2 regions of the Ramlibacter henchirensis genome follow, and region 1 is predicted to be linked to the other one. Evidence: riboswitches for the same ligand, from Rfam matches in the RefSeq annotation. Region 1 holds a riboswitch; the other holds the start of a gene.
The links. A riboswitch is a leader RNA that binds a small molecule or an ion and turns the genes downstream of it on or off. The one in region 1 is predicted to bind S-adenosylhomocysteine.
Positions count from the first base shown of each region.

Region 2: it holds a riboswitch for S-adenosylhomocysteine, as region 1 does, so the genes downstream of both, metH (methionine synthase) here and ahcY (adenosylhomocysteinase) in region 1, are expected to answer to the same signal.

Region 1 is NZ_SMLM01000001.1:2,377,681-2,384,945, forward strand. It holds gene EZ313_RS11715 (GNAT family N-acetyltransferase) at 1-791, shown strand, start outside; gene EZ313_RS11720 (phosphomannomutase/phosphoglucomutase) at 783-2,174, opposite strand; gene EZ313_RS11725 (ATP-dependent DNA ligase) at 2,195-3,274, opposite strand; S-adenosyl-L-homocysteine riboswitch at 3,328-3,398, shown strand; gene ahcY (adenosylhomocysteinase) at 3,460-4,896, shown strand; gene EZ313_RS11735 (TlyA family RNA methyltransferase) at 5,034-5,789, shown strand; gene metF (methylenetetrahydrofolate reductase [NAD(P)H]) at 5,786-6,619, shown strand; gene EZ313_RS11745 (septal ring lytic transglycosylase RlpA family protein) at 6,616-7,077, shown strand; gene EZ313_RS11750 (23S rRNA (adenine(2030)-N(6))-methyltransferase RlmJ) at 7,091-7,265, opposite strand, start outside.
Region 2 is NZ_SMLM01000001.1:1,781,657-1,788,921, reverse strand. It holds gene EZ313_RS08860 (ATP-binding protein) at 1-1,696, shown strand, start outside; gene recQ (DNA helicase RecQ) at 1,698-3,614, opposite strand; gene EZ313_RS08850 (homocysteine S-methyltransferase family protein) at 3,604-4,650, shown strand; gene EZ313_RS08845 (hypothetical protein) at 4,678-4,869, opposite strand; S-adenosyl-L-homocysteine riboswitch at 4,998-5,067, shown strand; gene metH (methionine synthase) at 5,104-7,265, shown strand, end outside.

The DNA.
Region 1 (7,265 bases):
ACACCGATGCGCAGTCGAAGAAGCGGCATCTGTTCCCGCTGGGCATTGCGACGACGGACCGGCTCGACATGCTCGTGGCGCCCGGCTGGGAGCCTGGCGTCGGGCGCGCACTCGTGGACCACCTCGTGGACCGCGGCGACGAGTGGGACCTGCTGGAAGCGCCCCAGCTTCCGGGCGGCTCCGCACTGGGTGCGCTGGCCTGGCCTGCGCGCTGGCGCCGCGAGTTGCGCGCCGCCGATCCGAACCCGGTGCTGCCATTGCCGGCGGCTGTGCCGGGACCGATGGCGCGCAATCTCGCGTACTGCCGGCGACGCGTCCAGCGCGAAGGCAGCGTCGCCTACGAGTCTGCCGATGCGCAATCGCTGCCCGACCTGCTCGACGCACTCGACCGCCTGCACGCGCGACGCTGGGCCGGGCGCGACGAGCCCGGCGTGCTGCGCGGGGAGGGCGTGCTCGAGTGGCACCGCGAGGCGGCGCCGCTGTTGCTCGAGCGTGGTCTGCTACGGCTCATTGCATTGCGTATCGACGGCCGCGTGCTGGCCGTTCTTTATGGCCTTGCCGATCCGCCCTGGGTCGCGCGCCGCCGCTGGTCGTACTACATCGGCGGCTTCGATCCGGACGCGGCGTCGCTCAGCCCGGGCACGCTGCTGGTCGGGCACGCGATCGGGCAGGCCCAGGCCGAAGGCGCGGCGCTGTTCGATTTCCTGCGCGGGACCGAGCCGTACAAGCAGCGCTGGGGCGCCGAGCCCGAAACGATGTGGACGCTGCGTGTCGGGCGGGAGTCAGTGTGAGCTGGAGGCGAACGCGGCGTCGGGTTTGACTCGGCGCAGCAGCGCCATCATCTCGCGCTCGATCCGCTGCAGGGCCTCGGGCGTGTGGCCTTCGAAGCGCACCGTGAGCACCGGCGTGGTGTTCGACGCGCGCACCAGGCCGAAGCCGTCCGGCCAGTCCAGCCGCAGTCCGTCGATCGTGCAGACCTGCGCACCGTGGGGAGCGTTGTGGCCCGCGAGCGCCGCCAGTTCGGCGGCGACACGGTGCGCCTCGCCTTCGGCGCAGGGCACGTGCAGCTCCGGCGTCGAGCAGCTCGTGGGCAGCGCCTCCAGCACGGCGCCCAGATCGTCGTGGCGCGAGAGGATCTCCAGCACGCGCGCCGCGGCGTACGTGCCGTCGTCGAAGCCGTACCAGCGCTCGTTGAAGAACAGGTGCCCGCTCATCTCGCCCGCGAGCGGCGCGCCCAGTTCGAGCATGCGGTCCTTCAGCAGCACGTAGCCGCTGCGGTCCATCACCGGCCGGCCGCCCGCGGCGGCGATGGCCTCGGGCAGCCGCTGCGTCGACTTGACGTCGAACACGATGGGCGCGCCCGGGTGCCTCGACAGCACGTCTTGCGCCAACAACATCAGCTGACGGTCGGGCCAGATGATCTGGCCGCTTCGCGTCACGACCCCGAGGCGATCGCCGTCGCCGTCGAGCGCCAGGCCGAGGTCGGCGCCGGTCTGCTGCACCGTCGCGATCAGGTCGCGCAGGTTCTCGGGCTTCGCCGGGTCGGGGTGGTGGTTCGGAAACGTGCCGTCCACTTCGGTGAACAGCTCCACGACATCGCAGCCGATCGCGCGCAGCACCTGCGGCGTGAATGCGCCGGCCACGCCGTTGCCGCAATCGATCACGACCTTCAGCGGGCGGGCCAGCCGCACATCGCCCGCGATGCGGTCGATGTATGCGCCCGCGATGTCGGCCTGCCGCGGCTGGCCGGCCGCCGATGCCGGCTTCCAGTCCTCGCGCTCGATCACCTGCCTCAGCTGCTGCAGCGCCGGGCCATGCAGCGTGCGGCCCGCCAGCAGCAGCTTGAAGCCGTTGTCGTCGCGCGGGTTGTGGCTGGCCGTGACCTGGATGCCGCTGCGCGCCAGCGTGGTGGCGGCGAAATACAGCATCGGCGTGGTGGCCAGGCCGATATCGACCACGTCGAGTCCGCCCTCTGCGAGCCCGCGCATCAGGGCGCTCGCGAGCGCCGGGCTGCTCACCCGCCCATCGCGCCCGACCACGACCGTGCGCTCTCCCTGCGCAAGTGCCTCGCCCGCAAACGCGCGGCCGATGGCGTACGCCAGCGGTTCGTTCAACGTGGCCGGCACCGTGCCGCGGATGTCATAAGCCTTGAAGACGCTGGCGGTGACTTTCATGCGCGGTTTGAGCTGGGGGGCTATGCGGCCCGGAACACCTGCGCCAGCTCGAACGGCGATGTCACCTCGAGCTGGTCGTAGCGGCAGTCCTGCGGCGGCTTGTCGGGCCGCCAGCGCAGGAAGGTGGTCGCGTGCCGGAAGCGCTCACCCTGAAGATGGTCGTACTTGACCTCACAGACCCGCTCGGGGCGCAGCGGCTCCCAGCTCAGGTCCTTGCCACCGCTCCAGCGAGACTTGGCGCCGGGCATCCGGTCGACGTCCCCCACGCTGGCCTGTGCCCAGTCGCGCCACGGATGGTCGGCCATTGCGTTCTCGCGCAGCGGCGCGAGTTCTTCGAGCAGCTGGCGCCGCATCGCCATCGTGAACGACGACGTCACGCCCACGTGCTGCAGCACGCCGGATTCGTTGTAGAGGCCCAGCAGCAGCGAGCCGACCGCATCCTGCGTGTCCTTGTACCAGCGAAAGCCCGCCACCACGCAATCGGCCGTTCGCGCATGCTTGATCTTGAACATCGCGCGCTTGCCGGGCTGGTAAGTCGCATTCGCGGGCTTGGCGACCACACCGTCCAGGCCCGCGCCTTCGAAGCGCTGCAGCCAGTCCTGCGCCTGCGCGCGGTCGGTGGTGACCGGCGTGAGGTATAGCGGCGGCCTGGCCTGGCCGAGCAGGCGCTCCAGCCGCACGCGACGCTCCTGCTGCGGCAGCTCCGTGATCGGCTTGCCGCCGGCGGCCAGCAGGTCGAAGGCGACGAAGCCGGCCGGCGTCTCCTTCGCGAGCCTGGAGATGCGCGAGGCGGCCGGGTGGATCCGCTGCTGCAGCGCGTCGAAGTCGAGGCCGCGCGGACCGACGACCACGATCTCGCCGTCGAGGATGCAGCCCTTGGGCAGCTGCTCGGCGAGCACTTTCTCCAGCTCGGGGAAGTAGCGGTTGAGGGGCTTGAGGTCGCGGCTCTGGATCACCACGCCGTCCGCGTCGCGGAACACCAGGGCGCGGAAACCGTCCCACTTGGGTTCGAAGAGGAAACCGTCGCCGGTGGGCAGCTCATCGGCGATCTTCGCCAGCATGGGTTCGATCGGGGCGGAGAACGGCTGCGCGGCGGGCATGGGGCTTTGTACCGCAGGGAGGCCCGGCCGTGGGGCGGCTCGTATAATCACGCCCATCCGAGGAGCGTTGCAGCACCCGTCGCGGTGTGAGGCTCGGAACCTACAGCAACGACGCTCACCCACTGTCCTGTGAGGTGAGTTCCCCCAGGCAGTGGTTGACCCGAAACACAGCTTTTGGAGCATCCATGAACGCCGTTCTCAAGCCCAACCGCGCACAAGACTGCGCCATCGCCGACCTCTCGCTGGCCGACTGGGGCCGCAAGGAAATCCGCATCGCCGAGACCGAGATGCCGGGCCTGATGGCCATCCGCCAGGAATTCGCGAAGAGCCAGCCGCTCAAGGGTGCGCGCATCACCGGCTCGCTGCACATGACGATCCAGACCGCGGTGCTGATCGAGACGCTGCAGGCGCTTGGCGCGCAGGTGCGCTGGGCCTCGTGCAACATCTTCTCCACCCAGGACCATGCCGCCGCGGCCATCGCCGCCGCCGGCACGCCGGTGTTCGCCGTCAAGGGCGAGTCGCTGGAGGACTACTGGGACTACACGCATCGCATCTTCGAATTCGGCGCCAAGGGCGGCGAGCACGAAGGGCCGAACATGATCCTGGACGACGGCGGCGACGCCACGCTGCTGATGCACCTGGGCCAGCGCTGCGAGCAGGACCTGTCGCTGATCGACACCCATTCCAGCGAGGAGGAGCGCATCCTCTACGCCGCCATCCGCAAGAAGCTCAAGGAAGACCCGACCTGGTATTCGCGCAAGGCGAAGGAGATCATCGGCGTGACGGAAGAAACCACGACCGGCGTGCACCGCCTGCAGGACATGGCCAACAAGGGCCTGCTGAAGTTCCGCGCGATCAACGTCAACGACTCGGTCACCAAGAGCAAGTTCGACAACCTGTACGGCTGCCGCGAATCGCTGGTGGACGGCATCAAGCGCGCCACCGACGTGATGGTGGCCGGCAAGGTCGCCCTCGTGTGCGGCTACGGCGACGTGGGCAAGGGCAGCGCCCAGGCGCTGCGTGCGCTGTCGGCCCAGGTGTGGGTGACCGAGATCGACCCGATCAACGCGCTGCAGGCCGCGATGGAAGGCTACCGCGTGGTGACGATGGACTACGCCGCCGACAAGGCCGACATCTTCGTCACCGCGACGGGCAACCGCGACGTCATCACCTACGCCCACATGGCGAAGATGAAGGACCAGGCCATCGTCTGCAACATCGGCCACTTCGACAACGAGATCGACGTCGCGACGATCGAGAAGAAGTGCAAGTGGGAAGAGATCAAGCCGCAGGTCGACCACGTGATCTTCGAGGACGGCAAGCGCATCATCCTGCTGGCCAAGGGCCGCCTGGTGAACCTGGGCTGCGCGACCGGCCACCCGAGCTACGTGATGTCCTCCTCCTTTGCCAACCAGACGCTGGCGCAGATCGAGCTGTTCACCAAACCGCAGGCCTATGAAGTGGGCAAGGTGTACGTGCTGCCCAAGCACCTCGACGAGAAGGTCGCGCGGCTGCAGCTGTCGAAGCTCGGCGCCCAGCTGACCGAGCTGACGGAGGCGCAGGCGGCGTATATCGGGGTGAACAAGGCCGGTCCGTACAAGGCGGACACGTACCGGTATTGATGCATCTTCTCCCTCCCCCTCGGGGGGAGGGTTGGGGTGGGGGCGCTCCGGTGCTCGCTCATGCACCGAGTTTGTACAGCCGCCGTGCGTGCCCCCACCCCGGCCCTCCCCCGGGAGGGGAGGGAGGAATACATTCAATGCGAGCCGACCAGCTCCTCGTCGAACGCGGCCTCGCCGCCACGCGCTCGCAGGCGCAGCGCCTGATCTCGTCCGGCCTGCGCTGGCGCGACGCGCGGGGCTGGCATGCGGTGGCCAAGAACGGTGACGAGGTGCCGGCCACAGCCGAGCTCGAGTTGCTCGACGACGCGGAGGCGCGCTATGTCTCTCGCGGCGGGCTCAAGCTCGAAGGCGCGTTGCTATCGGCGGGCATCGATTCCGGCGGACTGCGCTGCCTCGATGTGGGCCAGTCCACCGGCGGTTTCACCGACTGCCTGTTGCAGCGCGGCGCGGCGAAGGTGGTCGGGGTCGACGTCGGCCACGGTCAGTTGCACGAAAGGCTGCGGACCGATCCGCGCGTCGTCTGCCTGGAGAAGGTGAACGCGCGAGAGCTCGATGCGGCGATGCTGCGGCAGGCCGGTGTCGAGGCGGGCTTCGACCTCGTCGTCGGCGACCTGTCGTTCATCTCGTTGACGCTGGTGCTGCCCGTGCTCGCGCCGCTGCTCGCGGCCGGCGGGCGGCTGCTGATGCTGGTCAAGCCGCAGTTCGAGCTGCAGCCCGGCCAGCTGGGCAAGGGCGGCATCGTGCGCGATGCTTCGCTCTATCCGCAGGTGGAGCGGCGCATCCGCGATGCGTGCGCCGCCTGCGGCCTGGAGGTGCTGGGCTGGGTCGACAGCCCGATCGCGGGCGGCGACGGCAACCGCGAATTCTTCGTCCATGCAAGGAGGGGTGCATGAAAAACAAGCTACCGATCAGCCTGGAGTTCTTTCCGCCCAAGACCGAGGAGGGCGCGGTGAAGCTGCGCGCGGCGCGGCAGAAGCTGTATGCGCTGCAGCCCGAGTTCTGCTCGGTCACGTTCGGCGCGGGCGGCTCGACGCAGGAAGGCACGCTGCAGGCGGTCAAGGAGATCATGGCCGAGGGCTGCCCGGCCGCGCCGCACCTGTCGTGCATCGGCCAGACGCGCGAGAGCATCCGCGAGCGGCTGGTCGCGTATGCCGCGGCGGGCGTCCAGCGCATCGTCGCGCTGCGGGGCGACCTGCCCAGCGGCTATGGCCTCGGCGGCGAGTTCCGCTACGCCAGCGAGCTGGTGGCCTTCATCCGCAGCGAGACGGGGCGGCAGTTCCAGCTCGAAGTCGCGGCTTATCCCGAGGTGCATCCTCAGTCGAAGTCGCCTGATGCCGACATCGCCGCCTTCATCGCCAAGGTGGAAGCGGGCGCGGATGCGGGCATCACGCAGTACTTCTTCAATGCGGATGCGTACCTGCGCTATGTCGAAGAGCTGCGCAAGCGGGGCGTGTCGGTGCCGGTGGTGCCGGGGATCATGCCGATCACCAGCAGCAGCCAGCTGCTGCGGTTCTCGGACGCGTGCGGGGCGGAGATCCCGCGCTGGATCCGGCTGCGCCTGCAAGGCTTCGGCGACGACAGCGAGTCGATCAAGGCGTTCGGGCTGGACGTGGTCACCGCCTTGTGCGAACGGCTGCAGGCCGAGGGTGCGCCGGGCATCCACTTCTACACGATGAACCAGGCCGCGGCCACGCTGGAGATCTGCCGGCGATTGGGTCGATGAGGAGCGGTTTGCTGCGGTTGCCGGCGGCGCTCGTGCTGGCGGCAGCTTTGTCGGGCTGCGCGATTCCGCTGCCGCACACGGTGGACGAAGAGACGCAGGAGGCGGTGCAGGAGGCTGTTCCGGAATCAGTCTCTCCGTCCGTCGGCGCCGAGCTGCAGCGCGGCATCGCGTCCTGGTATGGCCTCCCCTTTCACGGGCGGCGCACGGCGAGCGGCGAGCGCTTCGACATGACCGCGATGACCGCCGCCCATCCCACGCTGCCGTTCGGAACGCACGTGAAGGTGCGCAGCCTGGAGAACGGGCGCGAGGTCACGGTGCGCATCAACGATCGGGGACCGTTCACGAAAGGCCGCATCATCGACTTGAGCCATGCGGCCGCGAGGGCGATCGGCCTGCTCAGCCGCGGGACCAAGGCGGTGTCGCTGTCGGTGGTCGAGCCGCGCGACGCTATCCGCTGACGGGACCGCCGCTTCAGGCGCCGGATTCCAGCACCTGCCCCTTGCCGCGTCCGCGGCCGAGCGCTTGCAGCAATTGCGGCAGCGCCGCCTGCAGGGCCGGCTTGAGCGTGTGGGGCGGGTTCAGCACGAACAGGCCGCTGGCCAGCAGGCCCGGCCGGTGCGGCTCGCCGGCTACATGCGGCTCGTCT
Region 2 (7,265 bases), 600 kb from region 1:
GGGGGTGAACGCGGCCGACGTGGGCGAGGCGCTGCGCGTCGGTTCGCGGCTGGAGCGGATCGGCCTGGTCGAGAACCTCATCTCCGAGCACAACATCACTGACCTGGCCGACCTGATGAAGGTCAGCGAGAAGCTGCCGCCGGTGCTGATGCGCGAATACCGCGACCAGAACGAGCTGATGGCGGTGTTCACCCGGCCCAGCGCGAAGAGCACGCTCGGGCTGTCGGACTTCGCCTTCGTGGAGGAAGACGCGCAGGTCCTGTGCGCGCTGCTGCGCAATGCTGTCGATCGCAAGGAGCCGGGTGTCAACGTGCTGCTGTACGGGCCGCCCGGCACCGGCAAGACCGAACTCGCGAAAGTGGTGGCGCAGGCGGCGGGGCTCGAGCTGTTCGAAGTCGAGTACGCCGACCGCGACGGCAATTCGCTTTCCGGCCGCGACCGCTACCGCTCGCTTCAGATCGCGCAGGTGTTCCTCAAGGGCAGCGCGCAGGCGGCGCTGCTCTTCGACGAAGTGGAAGACGTGTTCCCGCCCATCAGCTCCGAGGCCGCGCAGCTGATCGCGCGCGCCGAGCAGGTGGCGGCTCCCGCCAACGGCAGCGTGAGCGGCAAGGCCTGGGTGAACCAGATCCTGGAATCCAACCCGGTGCCCACGCTGTGGGTCACCAACCGCATCGAGCAGATCGACCCGGCGTTCCGCCGCCGCTTCGCCTATCACCTGGAACTGAAGTCGCCGCCGCCGGGCGCGCGCGAAGGCCTGGTGCGAAAGACGCTGGACGGCGTTTCGGTGTCGGACGGCTTCGTCGCCAAGCTCACCGAACGCAAGGGACTGACGCCGGCGCAGATCCGCACCGCGGTGCGGTTCGCCGGCCTGGCGGGCGGAACGTCGACGTCGGTCGAACAGCTGATCGAACGCCAGCTGCGCAACGCGGACCAGGCCTTGGGCAACCGCACGCCCGGCGCGGCGCGCCCCAGCGTCACCACTTACGACCTGGCGATGCTGAACGTGGAGAGCCGTTTCGAGATCCCGCGCATCGTCGAAGCGCTCAAGGCGCGCGGACACGGCACGCTGTGTTTCTACGGCGCGCCGGGCACGGGCAAGACGGCGCTGGCCGAACACATCGCGCGCCGGCTGGACCGGCCCCTGCTGATCAAGCAGGCCAGCGACCTGATGAGCAAGTTCGTCGGCGAGACCGAGCAGAACATGGCGGCCATGTTCCGCGAAGCCGAGAGCGAGAAGGCGGTGCTGCTGCTGGACGAGGCCGACAGCTTCCTGCAGGACCGGCGCGGCGCGCAGCGCACCTACGAGGTGACGGAAGTGAACGAGATGCTGCAGGGCATGGAGCGCTTCGCCGGCATCTTCGTGTGCACCACCAATCTCATGGACCGTATCGACCAGGCGGCCCTGCGGCGCTTCACCTTCAAGATCCGCTTCAAGCCGCTGACGCCGGCGCAGCGCGAGACGATGTTCGTCAACGAGGCGCTGGGCGGGGAGTCAGGTGCGTTGACGGACGAGATCCGCGCGCGGCTCACGCGGCTGGACCAGCTGTGCCCCGGCGACTTCGCGGCGGTCAAGCGCCAGGTCGACATCCTGGCGGCCGGGGATTTCGGGCCGCTGGAGTTCCTCGAGCAGCTGGAAGCGGAGCACCGCATCAAGCCGGAGGTGCGCGAATCGCGCAACATCGGCTTCGTGCAGTGACTCAGGCCGACGCGAGCACCCGCAGCACTTCCTCGCCGTAGGCCTCGAGCTTGCGCGCGCCGATCCCGCTCACGCCTTCCAGCTGATCCACAGACGTCGGCCCCATCGCAGCGATCGCCGCCAGCGTCGCGTCGTGAAAGATCACGTACGCCGGCAGGTTGTGGGAGCGCGCCACCTCCGCGCGCCAGGCCTTGAGCGCGGCAAAGCGCGATTGCGCGGCATCGGTCAGCCCCGCCGCGACGGCGCTCGCGGTCCCGCTGCGCTCGCGCCGCTTGCGGCCGGCAGGCTGGGACAGCGACTCCCGCAGCAGCACCTGCCGCTCGCCCTTGAGCACCGCACGCGAGCCTTCGGTCAGCCGCAGCGTGTTGAACGACTCCGCGTCCACCGCCACCGAGCCGGTGGCGACCAGCTGGCGCAGCACGCTGCGCAACTGCGGCTCGCTGAACTGCGCGCCGAGCCCGAAGGTGGACAGCTTGTCGTGGCCGAACTGCTCGACCTTCTCCGTGCGCTTGCCGCGCAGGATGTCCATCACGTGCCCGGCGCCGAAGCTGATGCCGCTGGCCTGCTGCACGCGGTACACCGTCGACAGGAGCTTGCGCGCCGCGTCCGTGCCGTCCCACACCTGCGGCGGCGAGAGGCAGTTGTCGCAATTGCCGCAGGGTTGCGACGCTTCGCCGAAGTAGGCGAGCAGCCGCACGCGCCGGCAGTCGGTCGCCTCGGCGAGCGCCAGTAGCGCATCGAGCTTGCCGCGCATGACCTGCTTGAACTCTTCGCCGGCCGGGCTCTCGTCGATCATGCGGCGCTGGTTCACCACGTCCTGCAGGCCGTACAGCATCCAGGCCTGCGCGGGCAGGCCGTCGCGGCCGGCGCGGCCGGTTTCCTGGTAGTAGCCCTCGATGTTCTTGGGCATGTCCAGGTGCGCCACGAAGCGCACGTCGGGCTTATCGATGCCCATGCCGAAGGCGATGGTGGCCACCATCACGACGCCGTCGTCGCGCAGGAAGCGGTCCTGGTTGCGCTGGCGCACGTCGGCGTCCAGGCCGGCGTGGTAGGGCAGGGCGTCGACCCCGCGCTCGCAGAGCGTCTGCGCCGTCTCCTCCACCCGCTTGCGCGACTGGCAGTAGACGATGCCGGCGTCGCCCTCGTGCTCCTGCTCGATGAAGCGCAGCAGCTGCGCCGACGGGTCCTTCTTCTCCACCAGCCGGTAGCGGATGTTGGGCCGGTCGAAGCTGCTGACGAACTGGCGGGCCTCCTGCAGCTGCAGCCGCTCGACGATGTCGGCGCGGGTCGTCGCGTCGGCGGTGGCGGTGAGCGCGATGCGCGGCACGCCCGGATAGCGCTCGTGCAACACCGTGAGGGCCCGGTACTCGGGCCGGAAATCGTGGCCCCACTGGCTGACGCAATGCGCCTCGTCGATGGCGAACAGCGCCAGGCGCCCCTGCTGCCGCAACGTGTCCAGCTGCGAGAGGAAACGCGGCGTCGTCACGCGTTCCGGCGCGGCGTACAGCAGCGTGATCTCGCCGCGCATCAGGCGGCGCTCGACGTCTTGCGCCTCTTCGAACGACAGCGAGGAATTGAGGAACGCGGCCGGCACGCCCGCCTCGTGCAGGGCGCCGACCTGGTCGTGCATCAGCGCGATCAGCGGCGACACCACGATGGTGGCGCCCAGGCCGGCGCGCTCGCGAGCGATGGCGGGCACCTGGTAGCACAGCGACTTGCCGCCGCCGGTGGGCATCAGCACCAGCGCGTCGCCGCCCGCGATGACGTGTTCGACGATGTCGGCCTGCTGGCCGCGGAACCGCTCGTAGCCAAAGACCTGCTGGAGGATGGAGGGGGCGCTGGACACGATCCCCTGATTCTCCCTGCTGGCGGGGGGGCGGAGCACCCGTTTCCTACAATCTGCGGACATGAAGCCCATCGCCTACACCCGCGGCCAGGCCCTGCCGGCCCTGCTCGAGAAACGCATCCTGATCCTGGATGGCGCGATGGGCACCATGATCCAGCGCCTGAAGCTCACCGAAGCCGACTTCCGCGGCGAGCGCTTCCGCGAGCATCCCAAGGACCTGAAGAACAACGGCGAGCTGCTGGTGCTCACGCGGCCCGAAGTGATCCGCGACATCCACGAAGGCTTCCTCGCGGCCGGCGCCGACATCATCGAGACCAACACCTTCGGCGCCAACGCGCTGGCGCAGGACGACTACGAGCTGGCGCACATCTCCCATGAGCTGAACGTGGTGGCGGCCCGGATCGCGCGCGAAGCCGCCGACAAGTTCTCCACACCCGACCAGCCGCGCTTCGTGGCCGGCGCGCTCGGCCCCACGCCGCGCACCGCCAGCATCAGCCCCGACGTGAACGACCCCGGCGCCCGCAACGTCGACTTCGAGCAGCTTCGTGCGGCCTACTACGAACAGGTCGATGGCCTGGTGGAAGGCGGTGTCGACCTGCTGCTGGTGGAAACCATCTTCGACACGCTCAATGCCAAGGCGGCGCTGTTCGCGATCGACGAATTCTTCGAGAAGAGCGGCCAGCGCCTGCCGGTGATCATCAGCGGCACGGTGACCGATGCATCCGGCCGCATCCTCAGCGGCCAGACCGTCACCGCCTTCTGGTACAGCGTGCGCCATGCGCAGCCGCTGGCCGTCGGCCTGAACTGCGCGCTGGGCGCCGCGCTGATGCGGCCCTACATCCAGGAGCTGGCCAAGGCCGCGCCCGACACCTTCATCAGCTGCTATCCCAACGCGGGGCTGCCCAACCCGATGAGCGAGACCGGTTTCGATGAAACGCCCGACGTCACCTCGCGTCTGCTGCGCGACTTCGCGGCCGAGGGGCTGGTGAACATCGTGGGCGGCTGCTGCGGCACCACGCCCGAGCACATCGCCGCGATCGGGCAAGCCGTCGCGCCGCTGCCCACGCGCAGCCGCCGGCGCGAGTTCTTCTACAAGGAAGCGGCGTAGGGCAGCAGCCTTGCGCGTCCGGCGCGGCTACACCTGATGGCTCAGCCACCAGGTCGCCAGGCCGATGATCACGCAGCCGATCGCCACGGCATAGAGGATCCAGCCTGGGAACGAGCCCGGGTCGTCGCGCACGCGGCCGGACACCACCTTGCCGGTCACCGCGGCCACGACGGCCAGGATGAAGGGCCAGACGTAGGTTGGCAGGTCGAAGATTCCCATGCGCCGCAGTGTCCGCGCCGCGCGCGAGCGGTGCTGTCAGGCGTTTTCGCGCGGCGCTGTAGGTTCGCCAAGCTCAGGTGCCGGTGACTCGCGATGCTGCGTCGCACCCTGCCGCTAAAATGACGCCTCTCTCAAGGAGCGTTGCAGCGCCGGCCCGTCCGGCGTCAGGCTTGAGATTCCCAACGACGCTCACCTCGACGCGGCCCGGCCGCAGATCAGACGAAGGTGAGCACGATGCCCGAAACCCCCCACGTCCCCCCGCTCAAGCTATCCGGACTCGAACCGGTCGCCATCGGCCCCGGCAGCCTGTTCGTCAACGTCGGCGAGCGAACCAACGTCACGGGCTCCAAGGCCTTCGCCCGGATGATCCTGGCCGGCCGGTTCGAGGAGGCGCTGGCCGTGGCGCGCCAGCAGGTCGAGAACGGCGCGCAGGTCATCGACGTGAACATGGACGAGGCCATGCTGGACAGCAAGGCCGCGATGGTGCGGTTCCTGAACCTGATCGCCAGTGAGCCGGACATCGCGCGCGTGCCGGTGATGGTGGACAGCTCCAAGTGGGAGGTGATCGAAGCCGGCCTGCGCTGCCTGCAGGGCAAGGGCATCGTCAACTCCATCTCGCTCAAGGAAGGCGAGGCCGAGTTCAAGCGGCAGGCCACGTTGGTGCGGCGCTACGGCGCGGCCGCGGTGGTGATGGCCTTCGACGAGAAGGGCCAGGCCGACAGCTTCGAGCGCAAGACCGAGATCTGCCGGCGCGCCTACCGCATTCTGGTGGACGAAGTCGGGTTCCCGCCCGAGGACATCATCTTCGACCCCAACATCTTCGCCATCGCGACGGGCATCGAGGAGCACAACAACTACGCGGTCGACTTCATCGAGGCCATCCGCTGGATCAAGCAGAACCTGCCCGGCGCCAAGGTCTCGGGCGGTGTGTCGAATGTGAGTTTCTCGTTCCGCGGCAACGACCCGGTGCGCGAGGCCATCCACACCGTGTTCCTCTACCACGCGATCCGCGCCGGTATGGACATGGGCATCGTCAACGCCGGCATGGTGGGCGTGTACGACGAAGTGGAACCCACGCTGCGCGAGCGGGTGGAGGACGTGGTGCTGAACCGCCGGCCCGATGCCGGCGAGCGCCTGGTGGAGATCGCCGAGCAGGCCAAGGGCGCGGCGCGCGACGAGGGCAAGCGCAACGAGTGGCGCCAGCAGCCGGTGGAGCAGCGCCTGGCGCACGCGCTGGTGCACGGCATCACCGACCACATCGTCCCTGACACCGAGGAGATGTACCAGCAGGTCCTGGCCAAGGGCGGCCGCCCGCTGCACGTGATCGAGGGGCCGCTGATGGACGGCATGAACATCGTGGGCGACCTGTTCGGCGCCGGCAAGATGTTCCTGCCGCAGGTGGTGAAGTCGGCGCGCGTGATGAAGCAGGCCGTGGCCCACCTCATTCCCTACATCGAGGAAGAAAAGAAGCAGCAGGAGGCGGCCGGCCAGGACGTGCGGGCCAAGGGCAAGATCGTCATCGCCACCGTCAAGGGCGACGTGCACGACATCGGCAAGAACATCGTGACGGTCGTGCTCCAGTGCAACAACTTCGAGGTCGTGAACATGGGCGTGATGGTCCCGTGCCACGAGATCCTGGCCAAGGCCAAGGTCGAGGGCGCGGACATCGTCGGCCTGTCGGGCCTGATCACGCCGTCGCTGGAGGAGATGCAGTACGTCGCCAGCGAGATGCAGAAGGACGAGCACTTCCGCATGCGCAAGATCCCGCTGCTGATCGGCGGCGCCACCACCAGCCGCGTGCACACGGCGGTGAAGATCGCCCCGCACTACGAGGGGCCGGTGGTCTACGTGCCGGACGCCTCGCGCAGCGTGGGCGTGGCGCAGAGCCTCCTGTCCGAGCAGGCGGCCCGGTTCATCGCGGACGTCGAGGCCGACTACGAGAAGGTGCGGCAGCTGCACGCCAGCAAGAAGCAGGCGCCGCTGTGGCCCTTGGCGAAAGCGCGCGCGAACAGGACGCCGATCGACTGGTCGGCCTACACGCCGCCGGCGCCCAAGTTCATCGGCCGCCGTGTGTTCCGCAACTTCGACCTGGCGGAGCTGGTGAAGTACATCGACTGGGGACCGTTCTTCCAGACCTGGAACCTCGCCGGGCCTTTCCCCGCGATCCTCAAGGATGAAGTCGTGGGCAGCGAAGCGGTGCGCGTCTTCTCCGACGGCCAGCGGATGCTCAAGCGCCTGGTCGAAGGCCGATGGCTCACCGCGAACGCGGTGATGGGCTTCTGGCCCGCCAACAGCGTGAACGACGACGACATCCAGCTCTACACCGACGAGTCGCGCGAACAGGTGGCGCTCACCTGGTACGGGCTGCGTCAGCAAGCCGAGAAGCAGGCGATCGA